One region of the Cedecea sp. genome, then DNA from elsewhere that is predicted to be linked to it. Evidence: predicted binding sites of a transcription regulator. Region 1 holds the regulator's gene; each other region holds the start of a gene.
What was found. The regulator Fur, encoded in region 1, represses iron uptake genes when iron is present. The targets are predictions, from matches to a motif close to ATAATAATGAGAACNACTATCAA.

Region 1 (7,456 bases):
CACCGTGGAAATGGCTTCTCTGGAATCCTGCATCCGTGACGATCTCAACGAGAATGCACCGCGTGCAATGGCCGTTCTGGATCCGGTAAAGGTAATTATCACTAACTACCCTGAGGGTGAGGAAGAGACGGTCACCATGCCGAATCACCCAAACAAACCTGAGATGGGCAGCCGTGAAGTGCCGTTCAGCCGAGAAGTCTATATCGATCGGGCTGACTTCCGCGAAGAAGCAAACAAGCAGTACAAGCGCCTGGTGCTGGGCAAAGAAGTTCGCCTGCGTAATGCGTATGTGATCAAAGCCGAGCGTGTTGAAAAAGATGCGGAAGGCAATATCACCGAACTGTACTGCACCTATGACCCGGAAACCCTGAGCAAGGACCCGGCAGACGGTCGCAAAGTTAAAGGCGTGATCCACTGGGTGAGCGCCGCACATGCGTTGCCGGTTGAAATCCGCCTGTATGACCGCCTGTTCAGCGTTGCAAACCCAGGTGCTGCGGAGGACTTCCTGTCGACCATCAACGCTGACTCTCTGGTTATTCGTCAGGGCTTCGTTGAGCCAAGCCTGCAGAACGCAGAAAAAGGTAAGGCTTATCAGTTCGAGCGTGAAGGTTACTTCTGCCTCGACAGCCGCTATGCGACGGCCGAAAAATTGGTGTTTAACCGCACCGTTGGCCTGCGTGATACCTGGGCTAAAATCGGCGAATAATTACTGTAGATAGCCTGATAAAAACGCCGCGGAATGCGGCGTTTTTTCTTTATTAGTACATGGTATTAACCTGTAGTACACATTCGCGATGCGAATTAATTCTCATTTACACACGCCTGAGTTTATCCCCACGCTACATCATGTTTTTCCCGTAATCTTCTGATGCTTATAATGAAAGCGCTCTCAAAAGTATTTTGTGTTCCAAATAAGTAGAATTATGGCCTAATAAACTTCGGTGTCATTTTGTTACAAATGCACATAGATTATGTGCTCTCTGTCATACTCCAGGAAATCTCTCATACAAAATCATTGATAATTCGCGTCGCGAAAAATAGTCTATGAGCAGCAGTAATGCGGGTGAGTAATGTAAAAACCGCTTTTAGCCGTTAGGCAATTTTACTTTTTTCGTCATTGACGCTTTTCACGTCAGACGATGATTTTTACGTCAAAGAGGAATTTAACTATGCGTACGTTTAGTGGCAAACGTAGTGCGCTTGCTCTTGCTATTGCAAGTGTTACCGCTCTTTCAGGTTTTGTTGTTGCTCCGCAGGTTAGCGCTGCGGGCTTTGTTGATGACTCAACGCTGACCGGTGGCGTCTATTACTGGCAGCGCGAACGTGACCGTAAAGACGTGACTGACGGTAAGTACAAAACTAACCTGTCACACTCAACCTGGAACGCTAACCTGGACTTCCAGTCCGGCTACGCAGCCGACATGTTTGGCCTGGATATCGCCGCTTTCACCGCCATTGAGATGGCCGAAGACAGCGCCAGCGGCCACCCAAACGAAATCGCATTCTCCTCTAAAAACAAAGGCTACAGCGAAGACTACTCCGGCGATAAAGGCGGCATCAGCCTTTATAAAGCGGCCGCTAAATTTAAGTACGGCCCGGTCTGGGCTCGTGCGGGTTATATCCAGCCAACCGGCCAAACGCTGTTAGCGCCGCACTGGAGCTTCATGCCTGGTACCTATCAGGGGGCTGAAGCTGGGGCGGCATTCGACTATGGCGATGCAGGTGCGCTGAGCTTCTCCTACATGTGGACCAACGAGTACAAGGCTCCATGGCATCTGGAAACGGACAAGTTCTACCAGAACGACAAAAAGACCAAAGTTGATTATCTGCACTCCATCGGCGCGAAATATGACTTCAAAAATGACCTGATTCTGGAAGGGGCATTTGGTCAGGCTGAAGGTTTTGTTGACCAGTACTTCGCGAAAGCGAGCTACAAATTTGACGTTGCAGGCAGCCCGCTGAGCACCAGCTACCAGTTCTACGGCACCCGTGATAAAGCCTCTAACAACACCATCAACGATATTTATGACGGTACCGCGTGGCTGCAGGCGCTGACCTTAGGCTACAAAATTGGCCAGGTTGACCTGCGTCTGGAAGGGACCATGGTGAAGGCAGAAGGCCAGCAGGGTTACTTCCTGCAGCGTATGACGCCAACCTATGCCTCTTCAAACGGCCGTCTCGATGTATGGTGGGATAACCGCTCTGACTTCAACGCCAACGGCGAAAAAGCCGTGTTCTTCGGTGCGATGTATGACCTGAGCAACTGGAATCTGCCGGGTTGGGCTGTTGGGGGCTCCTATGTTTATGCATGGGATGCAAAACCAGCCACATGGGCGCTTGATGCTTCCGGTAACCGTCAGGATATCGCATCCAACAAGATCAAAGAGTCTTCATACAGCCTCGACGCAATGTACACCGTGCAGGAAGGCCGTGCGAAAGGTACGCTGTTCAAACTGCACTTCACTCAGTACGACAACCACTCCGATATCCCAAGCTGGGGCGGTGGTTACGGCAACATGTTCCAGGACGAGCGTGACGTGAAATTTATCGTTATTGCTCCGTTCACCATCTTCTAATGCTAAATCGGGCGCGCAAGCGCCCGTTTTTTATAAGGAACTGAACATGAAAAAAATCCTGCTGGTTACCGCCGTGGCTTTCACGCTCTCCGCCTGCGTTCAGCCCCCGGCTCCGCCGGAAGATTCACATCTGAAGCAGGCTTACAGCGCTTGTATCAATACCGCAGAAGGCAACCCGGATAAAATCGAAGCCTGCCAGAGCGTGCTGAACGTACTGCGCCAGGAAAAACAGCACAAAGCGTTTGTTGAAAAAGAGACCGTGAGCGTGCTGGATTATCAGAAATGCATTCAGGCAAGAAAGAGCGGGAATGATGAAGCCGCGAAGGTTCGCTGCGATAAAATCTGGCAAGAAATTCGCGCGAATAACAGCTGATTACGTTTTTTCAGTCAATAAAAAAACCGGCAAGGGAAACCTGCCGGTTTTTTGCTTTTAAACGCCACCTGTTCGGCAGCGTTCGTTAATGCGGATTACTTATTTAGGATCGTGCGCGGTGTCGTCTTCGCGGCAGTCGCCTTCGGCACAGTGTCCGTACAGATAGAGACTGTGGTTAGTCAGGCGGATACCGTGGCGTGTGGCAATTTCACGCTGGCGCGATTCAATAGAATCATCGCTGAACTCGATTACTTTGCCGCAATCGAGGCAGATAAGGTGATCGTGGTGATGCTGCTGGGTCAGCTCGAAAACGGACTTGCCGCCTTCAAAATTATGGCGGGTCACGATCCCGGCATCGTCAAATTGGTTCAGCACGCGGTAGACCGTCGCCAGGCCTATTTCTTCGCCCATGTCGATCAGACGTTTATATAAGTCTTCCGCGCTGACGTGATGATTTACCGGCTCTTGCAGCACTTCGAGGATTTTCAATCGCGGAAGCGTGACTTTCAAGCCGGCCTTCTTTAATGCGGTATTGTTGTCAGTCATGCGGAAAGTGTCCTGTTGCTTAACGATTCGCTCAAACTGCAGTGAGCGTAAAGAGTAATGCGTCTCATTATAGAACTGCTGCTTCTAAATGGGAACCGCAAGTATGGTGCAAAATGAGGCTGAAAAATCGTGGCGGCGTCGCCATTTACAGTAATTATCAGCCAAGCTGTCAGGAAGACATTGTACAGGGATGTACAAGAAAGTTACAAACTTGTAGCAATTATTTTCATTGCTACAAGCTATCAAGATGGCGCAAACGCTGCATTTGCGCCAGGCAAATCAGGCGTTAATAATATCGGCCAGATTCAGTTCTTCAGAAATCTGTTTGACCCACTTCTCAACGCGCTCGGCGGTCAGTTCCGGCTGGCGGTCTTCGTCGATGGCCAGACCGACAAAGTTGTCGTCGTCTGCCAGGCCTTTTGACGCTTCAAAGTGGTAGCCCGCGGTCGGCCAGTGGCCTACGATAGCGGCGCCGCGCGGTTCGATGATATCGCGAATGGTACCCAGCGCATCACAGAAGTATTCCGCGTAGTCTTCCTGGTCACCACAGCCGAACAGCGCAACCAGCTTACCGTTGAAATCGACTTCTTCGAGAGTCGGGAAGAAATCGTCCCAGTCGCACTGCGCTTCGCCGTAGTACCAGGTTGGGATGCCGAGCAACAGAATGTCGAAACCTTCGAGATCTTCTTTGCTGCTTTTAGCAATGTCATGCACCTCAGCAACGTCTTTACCGAGCTGTTTTTGAATCATTTTTGCGATATTTTCGGTGTTACCGGTGTCGCTGCCGAAAAAAATGCCTACGATTGCCATGAGTAAAATAACCTCTTGAAACTTAATAGTATGCTGGCCGTTCAATGCCCACGTATAGGGCAATCATAGCAGAACAGCTCCACCAGCGGAAACAGCTATCACGCCGGGGTGCACAGTCTGCAACATGGTTTTGCTCACCCTTTTGAGATTTCAGATGACGGGCAGGGCAGCAGAAAGAGCTATCCCAGCTTTTTAAGCTGCTCGAGCAACATCTCTTCGATCAGTTCGCTACGACTGATGCTGCGGGCGTCGGCAAGCTGGTTGAGGGCGTCGACCGCATCATTGTTCAGTTTTAGCTCAACTCGCTTCAAACCACGCACTTTGTCGCGCTTAAGCTGATTGCGTTTATTAATACGCAGCTGCTCATCGCGCGAGAGCGGATTGGTTTTAGGCCGCCCGGGGCGACGCTCGTCCGCGAACAGATCTAATGTAGTACGGTCCGTTTGTTCTTTTGCCATGATTAGGATACTGACAGGAAATTCTGGCTGCAGGGGCAGGGTGCCGGTGCAATTAAGCGCGCCATCATACATCAGCGCGCCATTCCCGCCAACGCGTTAGCGACTTCTGCTGGCCGGTCGTTCTGTTTTTAATCAGTTTTTCGGTTCCGCGTCGATAAATCGGTGAATTGCGCGTAAAACTGCCTCCGGTTTTTCAGCGTGAACCCAGTGGCCCGCGCCAGCGATGACGTGCGCACGAGCCTGCGGGAACTGACTTAAAAGCGCCTCGCGGTGGCTTTCATCAACATACGGCGAGTTCCCGCCGCGGATGAATAAGGCGGGATGCTGCCAGGCGGGAACGGGTTGCCAGCCAACGATACTTTCGTATTGCTGCCAAAGCACCGGCACGTTGAACTTCCACTCGCCGTCGGCAAAAGACTTCAGCAGAAACTGAATGACGCCTTCTTCTTCTACGTGTTCGCGCATGATCTGCGCCGCCTGCTGGCGAGTCTCAACGCCTGCTTCAGTGACCGCACGAATCGCCGCAAAAATCTCGTCGTGACGGCGAACCTGATAGTTAACCGGCGCGATATCAATCATCACCAGTTTATCGATGCGCTGGGGGGCAAGAGCCGTCAGCGCCATCACCACTTTGCCGCCCATAGAGTGACCGATAAACGTGGCTTTCTCGATACCATAATCATCAAGCGTGTCCAGAACGTCGCCGGCCATTGCGGCATAGCTCATATCGTCGCTGCGCGGAGACAGCCCGTGGTTACGCAGATCTATTTGCAGCAAAGTATGATCTTTACCCAGATCCCGCGCCAGCACGCCGAGATTATCCAGGCTGCCAAACAGGCCATGGATCAGTACGATAGGGGAATTGCTATTCGATTGTTGCGCAGTTTGCAGGCGAGCATTTAATTTCATGGCAAAGTTCTTTATTTTGGTTCGTTTGGTTAGGGTATCATGTTGGCATTCCTGCGGGCGTGCGGCAAATATTCAGTTTACTCTGACTTTGAGTCGCCCCTCCTGTTCGCTGTTGGGATTTGACCCTATACTCCCAACGACTTGTATTCAGAAAAGATATCGTACTGGATTAAGATGAAAACAATCGAAGTTGATGACGAGCTTTACCGCTACATTGCCAGTCAGACTAAGCACATTGGCGAGAGCGCGTCAGACATTTTACGGCGTATGCTTAAATTTACCGCCGGGCAAACACCAGCAGCCACTCCTGCACCCGCTGCGCCTGAGCGCTCTGCGGCTCCCGTTGTTGAAGAGAAGCCTGCGAACACCGCTCGTAATCGCGTGCGCGCCGTTCGTGAACTGCTGCTTTCGGATGAATATGCTGCTCAGAATAAAGCCGTAAACCGCTTTATGATGGTGCTGTCCACGCTGTATCAGCTGGACGCGAAAACCTTCGGCGAAGCGACTGAATCCCTGCATGGCCGCACTCGCGTCTATTTTGCCGGTGATGAGCAAACGCTGCTGGCAAACGGCAATCAAACCAAGCCTAAACATGTTCCGGGCACCCCATACTGGGTGATCACCAATACGAATACTGGTCGTAAATGCAGCATGGTTGAACACATCATGCAGTCAATGCAGTTCCCTGCGGAGCTGATTGAAAAGGTTTGCGGCACTATTTAAAAACCTGGCGTCAGTAAGGAAGAGCCAATGGCTAACCACGATCGTGCGGGCCAGCCTGCACAACAGAGCGATTTGATTAACGTAGCCCAGCTTACGGCGCAGTATTACGTGCTTAAGCCTGTGGTGGGTAATAGTGAACACGCGGTGAAATTCGGGACTTCCGGCCACCGCGGCAGTGCGGCGCGTCATAGCTTTAACGAACCTCATATTCTGGCGATTGCGCAAGCTATTGCTGAAGAGCGTGCGAAGAATGGGATCACCGGTCCGTGCTATGTGGGCAAAGATACCCACGCGCTGTCCGAACCTGCGTTTATCTCCGTGCTGGAAGTGCTGGCTGCCAACGGCGTGGACGTCATTGTGCAGCAGGATAACGGCTACACCCCAACGCCGGCGGTTTCTAACGCCATTCTGGTGCACAACCAAAAGGGCGGCGCTCAGGCGGACGGGATTGTTATCACGCCATCCCATAACCCGCCGGACGACGGGGGTATTAAGTACAACCCGCCAAACGGTGGCCCGGCGGATACCAACGTCACCAAAGTGGTCGAAGATCGCGCTAACGCGCTGCTGGCCGATGGTCTGAAAGGCGTTAAGCGTATCTCGCTGGATAAAGCCTGGGAAAGCGGCCACGTTCAGGAGCAGGATCTGGTGCAGCCTTTCATCGAAGGGCTGGTGGATATCGTCGATATGGCCGCGATTCAAAAGGCAGGCCTGAAGCTGGGCGTTGACCCACTCGGCGGCTCCGGTATCGAATACTGGCACCGTATCGCGAAGCACTACAACCTGGACTTGACCATCGTTAACGATCAGGTCGATCAGACTTTCCGCTTTATGCACCTCGATAAAGACGGCGCAATCCGTATGGACTGCTCCTCCGAATGTGCAATGGCTGGCCTGCTGGCGCTGCGCGACAAATTCGATCTGGCGTTTGCAAACGATCCGGATTACGACCGCCACGGCATCGTTACGCCTGCCGGCCTGATGAACCCGAACCATTATCTGGCCGTTGCCATTAACTATCTGTTCCAGCACCGTCCACAGTGGGGCAAAGATGTGGCCGT
Region 2 (7,456 bases), on a different contig from region 1:
ATCGACGAAGCGCGGGCTCGTGGCGATAAGCAGTTTTTCCTTGAAGTGATCTTAGGCAACGAGGGCGGGCTGGCGCTGTATGAGCGAATGGGCTTTGTGCGCCAGCAAACGCTGGTGGGCTTTCACTCCTCTGGCGTGCCGGAAGGCGAAGCCGACGGGGAGCAGGCAGAAGTCGACCCGCTGCAAATGACTCATAGAATGATGGCCAGTAACGACGCGCCGCTGCCGTGGCTTTGTGCGGCTGAAACGCTGTATAAGCTGCCCGGTAAGGCCTTTGTGCTGGATGATGTGGCCTATGCGATGGTTATCCCGGGTGAGATACCGAAGTTAAGAGGGCTGTTTGTTGAGCCGCATGCGCGACGGAAAGGGAAGGCCAAAAAACTGCTGGCTTTACTTCAGCATCGGTTCCCTGGAGTAGTGACTATCCCCAGCCTGCCCGAAGCCGTTGCGCCGTTATTTTTAAGCAGCGGTTTTACTCAGGATGCGCTCCAGCAGTACGAAATGAAGCTGACCTTGTAGATGAAAATGGGTGAGGGCGAAGGCCCTCACCGCGTAAGTTACAGCACGCCCTGAGCCAGCATCGCGTCCGCAACTTTGACGAACCCGGCGATGTTTGCGCCGCGCACATACTGCGTTTGTTTCCCTTCTCCGCCGTACTCCACGCAGGCCTGGTGAATATCAAGCATGATGTGGTGCAGGCGAATATCCACTTTTTCAGCCTTCCAGCTCAGGCGAGCGGCGTTCTGTGCCATCTCCAGCCCTGAGGTTGCCACGCCGCCCGCGTTTGCCGCTTTGCCCGGCGCAAACAGCACGCCGGCTTCCACAAACAAATCCGTAGCGGCGATCGTTGTCGGCATATTTGCCCCTTCGGCTACGGCCTTCACGCCGTTGGCGATGAGCGTTTGTGCCGCGTCGACGTCCAGCTCGTTTTGAGTTGCGCACGGCAGAGCAATATCAACCGGCACGCTCCACGGCTGCTGGCCTTCCAGGTAAGTGAGGCCAAATTCGCGGGCATAATCTGCTACGCGACCGTCGCGGCTGGCTTTGATTTCGCACAGGCGTGCCAGTTTTTCTGCGCTAAAGCCTGCTTCGTCGACCACGGTGCCGTTGGAGTCGGAGGCGGTGACCACGCGTGCGCCGAGCGACATGGCTTTTTCAATCGCATACTGGGCCACGTTGCCGGAGCCGGAAACCGCCACGCGCATGCCTTCGAAGCCCAGGCCGTGGCGCTGTAGCATGGCATCGGTGAAGTAAATCAGCCCGTAGCCGGTCGCTTCAGGGCGGATCAGGCTACCGCCGAACGACAGCCCTTTGCCCGTGAACACGCAGGCGGTGTTGTTGGAGAGCTTTTTCATCATCCCCGCCATGTAGCCGACTTCGCGGCCGCCAACGCCGATATCGCCCGCCGGAACGTCGGTGTCCGGGCCCAGATGGCGGTACAGCTCAAGCATCAGCGCCTGGCAAAAACGCATGATTTCGCCTTCGCTTTTGCCTTTAGGGTTAAAGTCGCTGCCGCCTTTGCCACCGCCCATCGGCAGCGTGGTGAGGGCATTTTTAAAGGTCTGTTCAAAGCCGAGAAACTTCAGGATCGACAGGTTAACGGAAGGGTGGAAGCGCATCCCGCCCTTGAAGGGGCCAATCGCCGAGCTGAACTGCACGCGCCATGCCCGGTTAACCTGCACCTGATTGTTGTCATCCACCCAGGCTACGCGAAACTGGATCACGCGTTCGGGTTCAACCAGGCGTTCCAGCAGCGCCTGCTGGCGGTACTGCGGATTGTTCTCAAGAAACGGCCACAGCGTGCTCATAACTTCGCGAACCGCCTGAGCGAATTCAACCTGATGCGGGTCGCGTGACTGTACTGAGGTTAAAAAGTCTTCGAGAGAGTGTGCTTGAGCCATCAGAGGTAACTCCTTGTTGAAGGTCGTGTTGTGTGCGTTTTTTGTATGGTTTTTTCGACTATAACATTTTCTTATGAACGGGCATCAAGCGATTTTTTCACCAGCAAGGTGAAGAAAGAGGGGGAGGCTAATTAGCCTCCCGGAGAGGGTTTAGAAGTGCGTATTGACGCTCATGTAATACGTGCGGCCAGACTCGTTGTAGGTCTCGGCACCCGCGCCATACATATAAGCGTTGGTGGTGGCATTCCCGGTGGTCTGGGCGTTACCCGCGCGCCAGTGGCGCTTATCCAGCAGGTTATCAATGCCGGCGGTTAAGCTGACGTTTTTGGTCGCGTCCCAGGTCGCGCTCATGCCAATGATGCTATAAGGGCTGACCTCGTTGGTGTCGCTGCCGGTAACCGGTTCGCCCTTGTAGTTGTACTTCTTCGGAGCCTGCTTGCCGTACCAGGTCAGGGTGCTTTGCAGCGAAACATCCTGATGAACCTGCCAGCTCAGCGTCGAGTTAAGGGTGTATTCCGGGATGATCGACAGGCGATCGCCGGTTTCCTTATTTTTGCTTTGCAGCATATAAGTCAGGTTGTTGTTCCAGCTTACGGTGTCCGTCAGCGGCAGATTAATGGTGCCTTCCAGCCCTTCCACAACCGCTTTTGGCACGTTGCCCCACTGATAGATATCGGTTTTCTTGCTGTTAGAGGCAACAGGCGAATAACCGGATTCGATCTTGTTGCGGTAGTCGTTTCTAAACCAGGTGATCCCGGCCTGATAGCCGTCGCGCTTGAACTCCAGCCCAATCTCTTTGTTGACGCTGGTTTCGGCTTTCAAATCCTCGTTGCCCATCAGGTAACAGGCCCCTGCGCTCGCGGCACAGCCCTGGCCACGGCTATAGAGAATGTAGTTCGGGTTAGTCTGATACAGGCTTGGCGCCTTGTAGGCGCGGGCAATACCGAGCTTCAGCGTCAGGTCTTCCACCAGCTCCTGGCTAAGGTTCAGCGACGGGCTCCAGTTATTCCCCACGATGGAGTGATGATCGAAGCGCAGACCCGGCGTCAGCATAGTGCTGCTGGTTATCTCCATGTTGTTCTCGGCGAACAGGGAGAAGATTTCTGCTTTCGAATAAGGGCTGCGGATGGTGGACGACATACCCGGAATCGCACCGCCTTCGCTCAATGACTGGCTGTTCGACGAACCATCCTTCATGCGTTGCTGATTCCATTCGCTGCCGAGGGTGAGGTTTTGGTTCACCAGCAGGTCAAACGGAATGCTCGCTTCGCTGTGCAGCAGCACATCGCTAAGGTCGATATCCGAGAACTGATTATTGGCGAAGATCCCTTCCGTGCCGCCCGCCAGGCCTTCGTTCATGCGCGAGTTGCGGGTGTGTTCGTACTGCACCCAGGAGTTGGTGGTGACGCCGTTATCCCAGCCGCCGGTCCAGGTGACGGCATAGTTCTGGCGGTAGAGGCGGTTAGTCTCTTTGCCGTAGTTATCCTTCACCAACTGGTTGCTGTTGGTGTTTTGTGTATCACCCGAGTAGAGGTTGCCCTGGCGGCTGTAGCCTGTTTCAAACTCCAGCGCCTGCATCGGTGCAAACTCCCAGCGGATTAGCCCGTTCAGGTCTTTATGGATAACCCCTTCGCGGCCGGCAGGAAGCGTGCTGGCGTAGGATCCGGTGCGCAGCGACTGATGTCCCTGGTTGATGTCCCAGGCATCCGCCTGCGTTTTGTCCAGGTTGCCGTAAAGCCGGAAGCTGACGTCATCCCCCAGCGGCCCCGTCAGGCTGAAGTTGGTGCGTTTTGTCGAGCCTTCGTCTTTGTGTTCCGGCGCGTTGAAATAGGTATTCCAGCTGCCGTGGAACTCGTTGCTGCTGCGTTTGGTAATAATGTTCACCACGCCGCCCGCCGCGCCGTTACCGTAGCGAGCCGCCGCCGGGCCACGCAGGACTTCAATACGCTCGATCATTTCAGGCGGAATCCACGAGGCATCGCCTCGGGTATCACGCTCGCCGCGCCAGCCAAGGCGGACGGAATTACGGCTGGTGACCGGTTTACCGTCAATCAGGATCAGCGTGTTTTCTGGCCCCATGCCGCGAATATCAATCTGGCGGCCGTTGCCGCGCTGCCCGCTGGTAGAGTTGCCGGTAAGGTTAACCCCTGGCATGGTACGAATGATTTCAGAGACGTCACGCGCGACAGGGTGCTTCTTTAATTCTTCGGAGGTGATAATCGACACGCCGGGTGCCTGCAGCGTTTGCTGGGCAGCGGTGACGACCAGCGTGTCTTCATTTTCTACGGGTGCCGTCTCTGCTGCCGCCGAAAAGGCAGTGCCGTAGAGGCCCAGACTCACCAACGTGGCGAGGGAGTACGATAATGTATTGTTCATTATTTATCCTGAGTGTCACCGCCTGCGTCCCGTAAACTCCTTTCCGAAATGAGGAAGGACGCGGCAAAAGTGTCTGGAGTTGAAAGTGCGGAAACACGCTATTGCAAATGAAAATAATTATCAATGTCTTTCTCAGTTGGCATTTGAAACCAATTAATTCCGCTAATTAATCATCCCTGGTTATCAATCCCCGCGTTAACCATTCACCAATCTGATATTCCACAATTGACCTGCCGACTTTACGGTTGCGATACATATTTAGGTGATCTCATTAACAAACTGAGGTAAATGCCCCGCGTTTTGCCCGCTTCAGATTGTGAGAACCGCTATTCCAGGCTAGATAAAAAATGTAACAACTCTCGGTATCCACTTAGAAAACGGACAAAATTGATGGATAGATTTGGGAAACACCTCGTCTGGGTCGTGCTTGCTTTGATAGGCGCATTTGCCCTCGGCTACATCGCTTTGAATCGTGGTGAGCAGATAAATGCGCTGTGGATTGTCATTGCCTCCGTCTGTATTTACCTGATTGCCTACCGCTACTACGGTTTGTTTATCGCGAAACGCGTGCTGACGGTGGATGCCACGCGCATGACGCCGGCCGTGCGGAACAATGACGGTCTTGATTACGTCCCAACGGATAAAAAGGTGCTGTTTGGCCACCACTTTGCCGCTATTGCTGGGGCGGGGCCGCTGGTGGGGCCGGTACTTGCTGCGCAAATGGGGTATCTGCCGGGCATGCTTTGGCTGCTGGCGGGCGTGGTGCTGGCAGGAGCCGTACAGGACTTTATGGTGCTGTTTGTCTCCACGCGCCGCAACGGGCGCTCTCTGGGGGAGCTGGTTAAAGAAGAAATGGGCAACACCGCGGGCGTTATCGCGTTAGTGGCCTGCTTTATGATCATGGTGATTATCCTGGCCGTGCTGGCGATGATCGTGGTGAAGGCGCTGACCCATAGCCCTTGGGGTACATACACCGTTGCCTTTACCATCCCGCTGGCGCTGTTTATGGGCGTCTATATTCGCTATTTGCGCCCGGGGCGCATTGGCGAAGTGTCGGTGATTGGCCTGGTGATGCTGGTATTTGCCATTATCTCCGGCGGCTGGGTGGCGGAGAGTGAAACCTGGGCACCGTACTTTGACTATACCGGCGTACAGCTGACGTGGATGCTGGTGGGCTATGGCTTTGTGGCTTCAGTGCTGCCGGTGTGGCTGCTGCTGGCGCCGCGCGACTACCTCTCCACCTTCCTGAAAATTGGCACCATCATCGGGCTGGCGATCGGCATTTTGATCATGCGCCCGACGCTGCAGATGCCTTCATTAACAAAATTCATCGATGGTACCGGCCCGGTCTGGAGCGGTGACTTGTTCCCGTTCCTGTTTATCACCATCGCCTGCGGGGCTGTTTCTGGCTTCCACGCGCTGATAGCTTCCGGCACCACGCCGAAAATGCTGGCGAATGAAAATCAGGCCTGCTTCATTGGCTACGGCGGCATGCTGATGGAATCCTTTGTCGCCATCATGGCGCTGGTGGCGGCCTGTGTTATCGACCCTGGCGTGTACTTCGCGATGAACAGCCCGATGGCCGTACTGGCTCCGGCAGGCACGGCTGACGTTGTGGCTTCTGCCGCGCAGGTGGTGAGCGGGTGGGGCTTCCATATCACCCCGGAAACGCTGACCACTATCGCCAGTGAAGTCGGCGAGCAGAGCATTATCTCTCGCGCCGGCGGGGCACCAACGCTTGCCGTGGGGATGGCGTACATTCTGCACGGCGCGTTGGGCGGGCTGATGGACGTCTCGTTCTGGTATCACTTTGCCATTCTGTTTGAAGCGCTGTTCATCCTGACGGCGGTGGATGCCGGGACTCGCGCGGCGCGCTTTATGCTGCAAGACCTGCTGGGAGTCATTTCACCCGGGCTGAAAAGAACCGACTCGCTGCCGGCCAACCTGCTTGCAACCGGGCTTTGCGTACTGGCATGGGGCTACTTCCTGCATCAGGGCGTGGTCGACCCGCTGGGCGGCATCAACACGCTGTGGCCGCTGTTCGGCATCGCCAACCAGATGCTGGCGGGCATGGCGCTGATGCTCTGTGCGGTTGTGCTGTTCAAGATGAAGAAGCAGCGCTATGCGTGGGTTGCTCTGATGCCGACCGCCTGGCTGCTGGTTTGTACTTTAACGGCAGGCTGGCAAAAAGCGTTCAGTTCGGATGCGAAAGTGGGCTTCCTGGCTATCGCCAACAAATTCCAGGCGATGATCGACAGCGGGAATATTCCGGCGCAGTACACGCAGTCGCAGCTTAGCCAACTGGTGTTCAATAACCGCCTGGACGCGGGGCTGACCATATTCTTTATGGTGGTAGTTGTGGTGCTCGGCTGGTTCTCGCTGAAAACCGCGCTCAAAGCGCTGAAGTCTGACCAACCAACGTCGAGTGAGACGCCGTACGAGCCGATGCCTGAGAATTATCAGGAGATCGTGGCGCAGGCGAAAAGCGTGCATTGATTTTTACCCTCACCCTAACCCTCTCCCTGCAAGGGAGAGGGGATAGATCAGGCATCTTTATTCCCCCACCCCCCTTTTGGGAGAGGGGATAGATCAGGCTTCTTTATTCCCCCCTCTCCCCTTTGGGGAGAGGGCCGGGGTGAGGGGCCGCACACTGGAGACACTATGTTCGATAATCTCGCCAAAGCCGGGAAATACCTCGGCCAGGCCGCAAAAATGATGATTGGCGTACCCGATTACGACAACTACGTGCAGCACATACGCCAGACCCATCCGGAGCAAACTCCCATGACCTACGAAGAGTTTTTCCGCGAACGTCAGGATGCGCGCTACGGCGGTAAAGGCGGCGGACGCTGCTGCTAAAACTTAGCATTTAACAAAAATGTGACATTTCGCTCGTTTTTTAGCGGCCAGCAAAAATCCTGTTGTGCGAAACCGGCGAGTGTGATTTTATCAATGACGACTTTTAACACAGATTCAGGAAACCCATGACCCATTCCCTGCCAACTTCGACCCTACTACTTACCGCGCTACCAGCCGCGGTGGTCGTCGTGCGTGTGGTGGTGGTCGTCGGCAATGCGCCGTAGGGACTGAATCAACGCATCGATTCCAAACCCCGCCGGCGCAAACCGGGCGGGGTTTCTTGTTTTAAGTGCCTGCCCAGAAGCGAACCGGCTTATTAG
Region 3 (7,456 bases), on a different contig from region 1:
GGCCTGCTGGATCTGCTGCAAAGCAAAGGCGTCGGCAGCATCGCCTTTTCCCCTCTCGCCGGCGGCCAGCTCACCGACCGCTATCTGGCCGGCATTCCCGCTGACTCACGCGCCGCCAGCGGCAGCCGCTTCCTCAATCCCGACCAGATAACCGAAGAGAAACTGAGCAAAGTCCGCAGGCTCAATGTGATAGCGGAACAGAGAGGGCAGAAGCTTTCGCAGATGGCATTAGCCTGGGTACTTCGCGACGAAAAGGTTACCTCCGTACTGATTGGCGCCAGCAAAACCAGCCAGATCGAAGATGCCGTTGGCATGCTAAGCAGGCGTGGTTTCAGCGAGCAGGAACGCGCTGCAATCGAGGCCATTTTGGTGTAAACGCTTACCTTCTCTCCCTGAGTCAGCCGCTAGCTTGTGCAAAAAGTGCTGCCGTCTTTGATTTAGGAATTGTGTAGTTCATCGGACTGTTTGTCGGTTTGTAATATTGTGTTAACAAGCCGCAACACGGCTAAGAGAACCAGGGAGAGAAAGTATGTTCAGGTCATTAATGCTTGCCCTTGCCTTACTGGCCGCGGCGCCGATGGTGGCTAACGCGGGTGAAATCACCCTGCTGCCGTCGGTTAAGTTACAGATTGGCGACAGGGATTATCGCGGTAATTACTGGGACGGCGGCAGATGGCGCGACCGCGACTACTGGCACCGAAACTATGAATGGCGCGATCGCGGCTGGCATCACCACCGTGGCTGGAACAAAGGCTGGGATCGCGGTCGCAACAGCTACGAACGCGGATACCGTGAAGGCTGGAGAGATCGTGACGACCATCGTGGCAGAGGCCATGGACACCACCACTGACAAAAAAGGGCTGGATTATCCAGCCCTTCTTTCTTTATTTGGCAAGATTAGTTGCCAAACAGCGTCCCGAAGATTAACCACAGGTTGAGCGCCACCACCACTGCCACAATCGCCCAGCCGACAAGCTTCACCCAGCGAACGTTAACCAGGTCTCCCATCAGCTTTTTGTCGCTGGTAAACACCAGCAGCGGCACCAGCGCCAGAGCAATCCCGAAGCTCAGCAGAACCTGGCTCATCACCAGGATACGCGTTGGGTCGAGCCCCATCATAATGACCACGAAGGACGGCGCCATGGTAATAGCCCGGCGAACCCACAGAGGGATATAAAAGCGCACAAACCCCTGCATCACCACCTGCCCGGCCAACGTCCCGACGACCGTTGATGACAAACCAGCCGCCACCAGGCTAAGGCCAAAAATCGTGGCCGCCGCATGGCTTAGCAGCGGCTCCAGCGTTTTATAGGCATCTTCCAGCTCGGCAACGCCGGTGTGCCCGGTAAAGTGAAACGCCGCTGCGGCGGTCGCCATCATCGCCAGATTAACAAAGCCGGCAATGGTCATAGCAATAGCCACATCCCATTTGGTCGCGGAATAGCGCTCTGCCCGATTTCCCGCATGCAGGTGCTGGGTCAGTGAAGAGTGCAGGTAAATCACGTGCGGCATGATCGTAGCACCCAGCACGCCCGCGGCAAGATAAACCGCTTCAGAGGTTGGCAGGCTGGGGATTAACATTCCTTTGCCCAGCTCCGCCACCTTCGGCTGGGAGAATATCAGCTCAACGATGTAGGCCGCGGCCACAAACAGCAGCAGCCCGCCAATCACTTTTTCCAGCGGCTTCTGCCCCCGACTTTGCAGCATCAGGATCAGGAAGGTGGCGATCCCGGTCAACACCGCGCCCTGCAAGAGCGAAACGCCAAGGATAAGCTTGAAGCCGATGGCTGCCCCGATAAACTCGGCGAGATCCGTCGCCATCGCGATAATTTCCGCCTGTACCCAGTAAATCCACACCAGCGGACGCGGGTAATGGTCGCGGATTTGCTCCGCGAGGTTTTTGCCGGTGGCGATCCCCAGCTTGGCAGAAAGCACCTGAATCAGCGCTGCCATCAGGTTTGCCCACACCACCACCCACAGCAGCTGGTAGCCGTAGCTCGCCCCGGCCTGAATATTGGTCGCGAAGTTACCGGGATCGATATAGCCGATAGCGGCGATAAACGCCGGCCCCATCAGCGCCAGCCGTAGCTTGCGCGCGGTGCGCCCGGTATTGCTGTCAATGCGACTGCTTGTCATCTTCTGCCTCTGAGATATAGCCTTTGCTATGTTTCATGCTATCAAAATGAGAATGGTTATCAAGTTCATTTAATACGGGGAAATTGATTTCTCTGATAGCTGAAAACGATATGCAGGAGGCGTGAGATGGTGGATCTGGATGCCGGTTAACGGATTAACATTTGACCAACGTGTAAGCTGTTAACCAGCTATCCTAACGTAACTTTTAGCTTCTTTACTTAACATAGCAGAAATGTATGGTGGATCACTATTTTTGCGTTCCGTCACAGCTCATCACTATAGTGTGGAATTGATCTCGTTTTCTTATTGCTTGTTACATAGAATGTGCAACGAAATTAAACCTGCCTCATATTTGGAGCAAATATGTCCCGCGTTTTGCACTTTGTTTTAGCGCTTGCTGTGGTCGCGCTGCTGGCTTTGCTGGTTAGCCCTAACCGCAAGCAAATTCGTATTCGCTTTGTCATTCAACTGTTGGTGATCGAAGTATTACTGGCCTGGTTCTTCCTGACTTCCGACGTCGGCCTGGGCTTTGTAAAAGGCTTCTCCGAGATGTTCGAGAAACTGCTGGGCTTCGCTAACGAAGGGACAAACTTTGTCTTCGGCAAAATGAACGACGAAGGCCTGGCATTCTTCTTCCTGAAGGTGCTGTGCCCTATCGTGTTCATTTCTGCGCTGATCGGTATTCTGCAGCACATCCGCATTTTGCCGATTGTTATCCGCGCTATCGGTACCGTGCTTTCTAAAGTCAACGGTATGGGTAAGCTGGAATCCTTTAACGCCGTAAGCTCGCTGATTCTGGGACAGTCAGAAAACTTCATCGCCTATAAGGATATTCTCGGCAAGATGTCGCGCAACCGCATGTACACCATGGCGGCAACCGCGATGTCTACCGTGTCCATGTCAATCGTGGGCGCGTACATGACTATGCTGCAGCCAAAATACGTGGTTGCCGCGCTGGTGCTGAACATGTTCAGTACCTTTATCGTGCTGTCGCTGATCAACCCGTACCGCGTGGATGAGAAAGAAGAAGACCTGCAGATGTCTAACCTGCACGAAGGTCAAAGCTTCTTCGAAATGCTCGGCGAGTACATTCTGGCAGGTTTCAAAGTGGCAATTATCGTTGCCGCTATGCTGATTGGCTTCATCGCGCTGATTTCTGGTCTGAACGCGCTGTTCGCGGCCGTGCTGGGCATCTCCTTCCAGGGCATTCTGGGCTACATCTTCTACCCGGTTGCATGGGTAATGGGCGTGCCGTCCGGCGAAGCGCTGCAGGTAGGCAGTATCATGGCGACCAAACTGGTTTCTAACGAATTCGTTGCCATGATGGATCTGCAGAAGATTGCCAGCTCCCTGTCTCCACGCGCTGAAGGTATCCTGTCCGTGTTCCTGGTTTCCTTCGCTAACTTCTCTTCTATCGGCATCATCGCCGGTGCGATTAAAGGTCTGAACGAAGAGCAAGGTAACGTGGTTTCCCGCTTCGGCCTGAAGCTGGTTTACGGTTCTACGCTGGTGAGTATCCTGTCGGCGTCTATCGCCGCGCTGGTTATCTGATTATTGCGTATTAAAAAGCCGGTGCTGGTCACCGGCTTTTTTTATGCCTGCGATTCTGCCTCGCCACTCCAACACACTCTATTGCGCCCCTGCTGTTTCGCCCGGTACAGGCGAATATCCGCCTGGCTCTGAATGTGTTCCAGGTCACCCTCAGGCGCTTCTTCATGGGAAGCAACACCCAGCGAAGCCGTGACCAGCAGCGTAGTGTCATTCTCAAGTTTTAGCGGCGTATTCACCAGCATTTTGCGTACCCGCTGCGCCACGGCAATCGCCGCATGAAGATCGGTATTGGGCAGGTAGATACAAAACTCTTCGCCGCCTATACGCCCGACAATATCCTGGGTGCGGATCGCCTGCTGGATGCAGCGCGTGGCATGGATAAGCACCCGGTCGCCGACCTGATGCCCAAAGCGGTCATTCACTTTTTTGAAATGATCGAGATCTAACTGAATCAGGGAGTAATCCACATACTGCGGGCTTATGCGTCCAGTCGTCTCAAAGAACCCACGCCGATTAAGGACGCCGGTCAGGTCGTCATGGAGCGCGTGTCGGTGCATTTCCTGCTGCAGCTGTCCCATATTACGAATCAGCCGGCAGATCATACGGTGCGAGCCAAGCAGGATAAGAATGACGGTCAGCCACATCACCACCAGCAGGATGCTAAAACGCCCAAAGTCCTCATGCAGCCCCTGCCCGATCGTCTGGATACTCACCAGAATGGCTCCCGTCCCCCTCACTTGACCGAAAGTGACGTAGGCATAGCCAAAGCGCAATGTTCCGCGGGATTTGTCAGTCAGTTTTTCAAGAATAGCCAGCCGCTGCTTTTCGCTGAGGTGATAGCCATTCTGTGAGCCAACCGGGCGCGTTAGCGGGTTCATCTGCTCATCAAAAAGCAGATAGGCGCTTTGCGTATCTTCCGGCAAAGAACTCGAGAGGAACAGCCGCAGCGTTTGGGTGGTAACCGCAATGCCAAACAGCCCAATCCATCTGTCGTCAAAATCGACGGGGAGCGAGCCGTTAATCAACGTTTTCCCGGTATTGGCGATATTTTGCCGCGTCCAGAACGGCTCACGCCTGGGGTTTAACAGCGGTGAGCCGAGAACAAACGAGCCCTGCTTTGCCAGCGGGTTAGCGCTTTGGACAAGCAGCGTGTTCACATCAGGCGACAGGGAAGCAATAAAGGCGCCGGAGCGCGACATGTAATAGATACTGGAGGACAGGCGGTTACTCCCGCCAGCCAGCGGGAAGAGATCCTGAATGTCACGTAGCGCCTGATACTCGCGCCGGGTTAATCTTTCGCTTTCATCTTCAGATTGATTCTTAAAGTACAGAACGCTATCGGGGATCGGTAAGCTTTGAATATGCAGCGGCGACAGTGTCTCTTTGTTACTGGCTCTGGAGGTCAGCTGCGACAGCGGCGTAAACTGCGGCTCATGCAGCGTTTCAATGAACATTCGGCGCAGGTAGCGCAGGTTGTCCATTTGATATTGAGATTTGCTTTCAAGCCTGGCGGTGACGCTTTCAAGATGGCTGAGCTGGCTGGTGCGATAGCCGTGGTTGAACAGCTCGCCCTGCTGCCAGAACAGGAACGTTATCAGCAGAAAGAGCGACAAAAAGCACACATGGGTTATGCGTAATGTCTTGACCAGTGGCTGGTGAATATAGCTCATCAACGATGTGCTCACGGTGATTCCTTTTTATGGCGCAAAGGAGTGCGATCGGTGCGTCAACTGCTGTAGCGGCTCGGGTTTCCCCACCAGATAACCTTGCAGGAACTGTACACCAAGCTGCAACAGGATTTCGCGTTGCTCTTCCGTTTCGACATACTCAGCGACAACGGTCAGCGGTTTGGCCGCCGCCAGTTTGCAGATGGATTTCACGATCAGTCTGTCCATGACATCGCTGGTGATATCCCGGACAAAACAGCCATCAATTTTAATGATGTCCGCCTGCAGTTTTTTCAGACGCTCATAGTTAGCGTAGCCTGTCCCAAAATCATCAATAGCAATCCTGAAACCGTTCTCACGCAGTAGCGCAATATTTTGGTTAGAGGTGTCGGAGTTGGAGAAGGCCTGCTCTTCCGTGACCTCAATAACCACCGCGCTGGTTGGCACCTTATTAGCGTCAAACTGCGCAACAATCTTTTGAGCAATGTCTTTTTGCATCAGCGTGAGCGGCATCAGATTGACCGAGAAACGTGCCTGCCGCGTATCGCCGGGGTGCTTAGCAAGCCACGCCAACAGCATCTTCATTACCATCATGTCAAAACGGGTACTGAGGTTAAACTCGGCGATAATGGGGATAAATTTATCCGGGGTAATGTTCTGACCGTCAATCACCAGGCGGCTGAGGATCTCATGGTAGCCTTTCCCCTGGCTGTCGACTATCGGCTGAGCGTAGAGCTGGAAGGCCTCATCGTCTATTGCTCGCTTTATCTTTTGCAGCAGTAATACGCGCTCGGTGGTTTGCCCTGAAACCGCCTGCAATCTTGAATCCAGGCCAAGCACACGCTGTACGTCGCTGGCTTTCTCTGCCAGGTAGCTTAATTGCCCAAGCGTGCGCTGCAGTTCTTCGGGAACATCAACAATTCCCCATGAAGCCCCGTATTCAATTTCAAGGAGAGTATTGTGCCAGGGGATTTTTTTATTATTCAGTTGATCAACAAAATAGGTTAGCCGAGCTTCTGTTTCTCCGCCTCGTAAAAACAAAAGCAATTCGCTGCCGGGAAGCTGAAATATTTTTTCACCGTCAAGCAACCATGGCTGTAATTCTCTGGCAATGGTTTTCTTGCAGTATATTCGCATCATCATGCCGTAATGTCGGCTAAGAAATTCAAAGTTAGCCATTCTCAGGCAGCACAGCGAACCGGTCGGGTAAGCCCGAATATGTTCTTCAAGTGCACGTAAATTGGGTAGATTTGTTAAAGGATCGGTCTGCGCCTGTAGATGATAAATGCGCTTCATCCATTCATTTTTATGGTAGGAAATGGCCATGTACAACAGGCAAACAGTAAATGAAATAAATACTGAAAGAATAAACGACAAAGCGTATTGCGTATTAACACCCTGCAAAAAACCGGTGTTGTAGGTCAGTAATACCCATGCTGAAATCCCCCACAGCAGGGAAACCAGCTTTGCGCCAAGACGGCGGATACCGAGCGTGAACAGCACAAAGACAACCGGTACCAGATAGCCGGAAATCAGTTCACTGTGCCATGGCGAACACATCACCAACAGGTATAACCCCCAGGCAACCAGCCAACACGGCGTATAAAAACGGTGCTTATCCTGCCTGTAATGCTGCACACCGCGCCGCCAGAAACCGACGGCAAAATGCGGGTTCAGGAGCATGCGCAGCGGGTAATAGAAAAGCGGCGTGAAGATCAACGACGCCGCTATCAGGTTAAGCACATCGACAATCATGTAGATAACTGAGCCACCGCCGAAAAATGGCGCGAGTTCAGGCGGATACGCTATGACTTTACCCACGAGGTACATCAGCAGTTTGATACTAAACGGAGCAACAAACCCGAGCCAAAAAATACGCTGCCCCATCCCCTTGTTTGGCAACCCAAAACGCCAGCGGCGGCCAACATAATAGCGGGTAATCAGACTGGCAATCAGTAGAGGGAATAGCAGACAGAAAATAAAAGCAACCAGCGGAACAACCGGTAAATCAAGAAGCCGGGCATAAATAGCCAGAACACCTGCCCCTAACGGTAAAATCGCCTGCCGTCCGTAAATAATTATCATTGCCATAATAAAGCTTA

Region 2: a site for Fur is predicted at 4,379-4,401, ahead of VGM55_RS08050 (TonB-dependent siderophore receptor). Genes of this name have one in related genera too.
Region 3: a site for Fur is predicted at 2,177-2,199, ahead of VGM55_RS03655 (Nramp family divalent metal transporter). Genes of this name have one in related genera too.

What each region holds. Positions count from the first base shown of each region.
Region 1 covers NZ_DASYBS010000065.1:88,931-96,386, reverse strand. The annotation lists gene glnS (glutamine--tRNA ligase) at 1-706, shown strand, start outside; gene chiP (chitoporin ChiP) at 1,170-2,576, shown strand; gene chiQ (ChiQ/YbfN family lipoprotein) at 2,623-2,949, shown strand; gene fur (ferric iron uptake transcriptional regulator) at 3,049-3,495, opposite strand; gene fldA (flavodoxin FldA) at 3,775-4,305, opposite strand; gene ybfE (LexA regulated protein) at 4,485-4,763, opposite strand; gene ybfF (esterase) at 4,896-5,672, opposite strand; gene seqA (replication initiation negative regulator SeqA) at 5,847-6,395, shown strand; gene pgm (phosphoglucomutase (alpha-D-glucose-1,6-bisphosphate-dependent)) at 6,423-7,456, shown strand, end outside.
Region 2 covers NZ_DASYBS010000050.1:79,745-87,200, forward strand. The annotation lists gene VGM55_RS08040 (GNAT family N-acetyltransferase) at 1-519, shown strand, start outside; gene gdhA (NADP-specific glutamate dehydrogenase) at 558-1,901, opposite strand; gene VGM55_RS08050 (TonB-dependent siderophore receptor) at 2,052-4,277, opposite strand; gene cstA (pyruvate/proton symporter CstA) at 4,668-6,773, shown strand; gene VGM55_RS08060 (YbdD/YjiX family protein) at 6,939-7,136, shown strand; gene ivbL (ilvB operon leader peptide IvbL) at 7,262-7,360, shown strand.
Region 3 covers NZ_DASYBS010000025.1:7,683-15,138, forward strand. The annotation lists gene mgrA (L-glyceraldehyde 3-phosphate reductase) at 1-375, shown strand, start outside; gene VGM55_RS03650 (DUF2502 domain-containing protein) at 530-850, shown strand; gene VGM55_RS03655 (Nramp family divalent metal transporter) at 898-2,154, opposite strand; gene VGM55_RS03660 (NupC/NupG family nucleoside CNT transporter) at 2,500-3,687, shown strand; gene VGM55_RS03665 (diguanylate cyclase) at 3,729-5,372, opposite strand; gene VGM55_RS03670 (EAL domain-containing protein) at 5,385-7,456, opposite strand, start outside.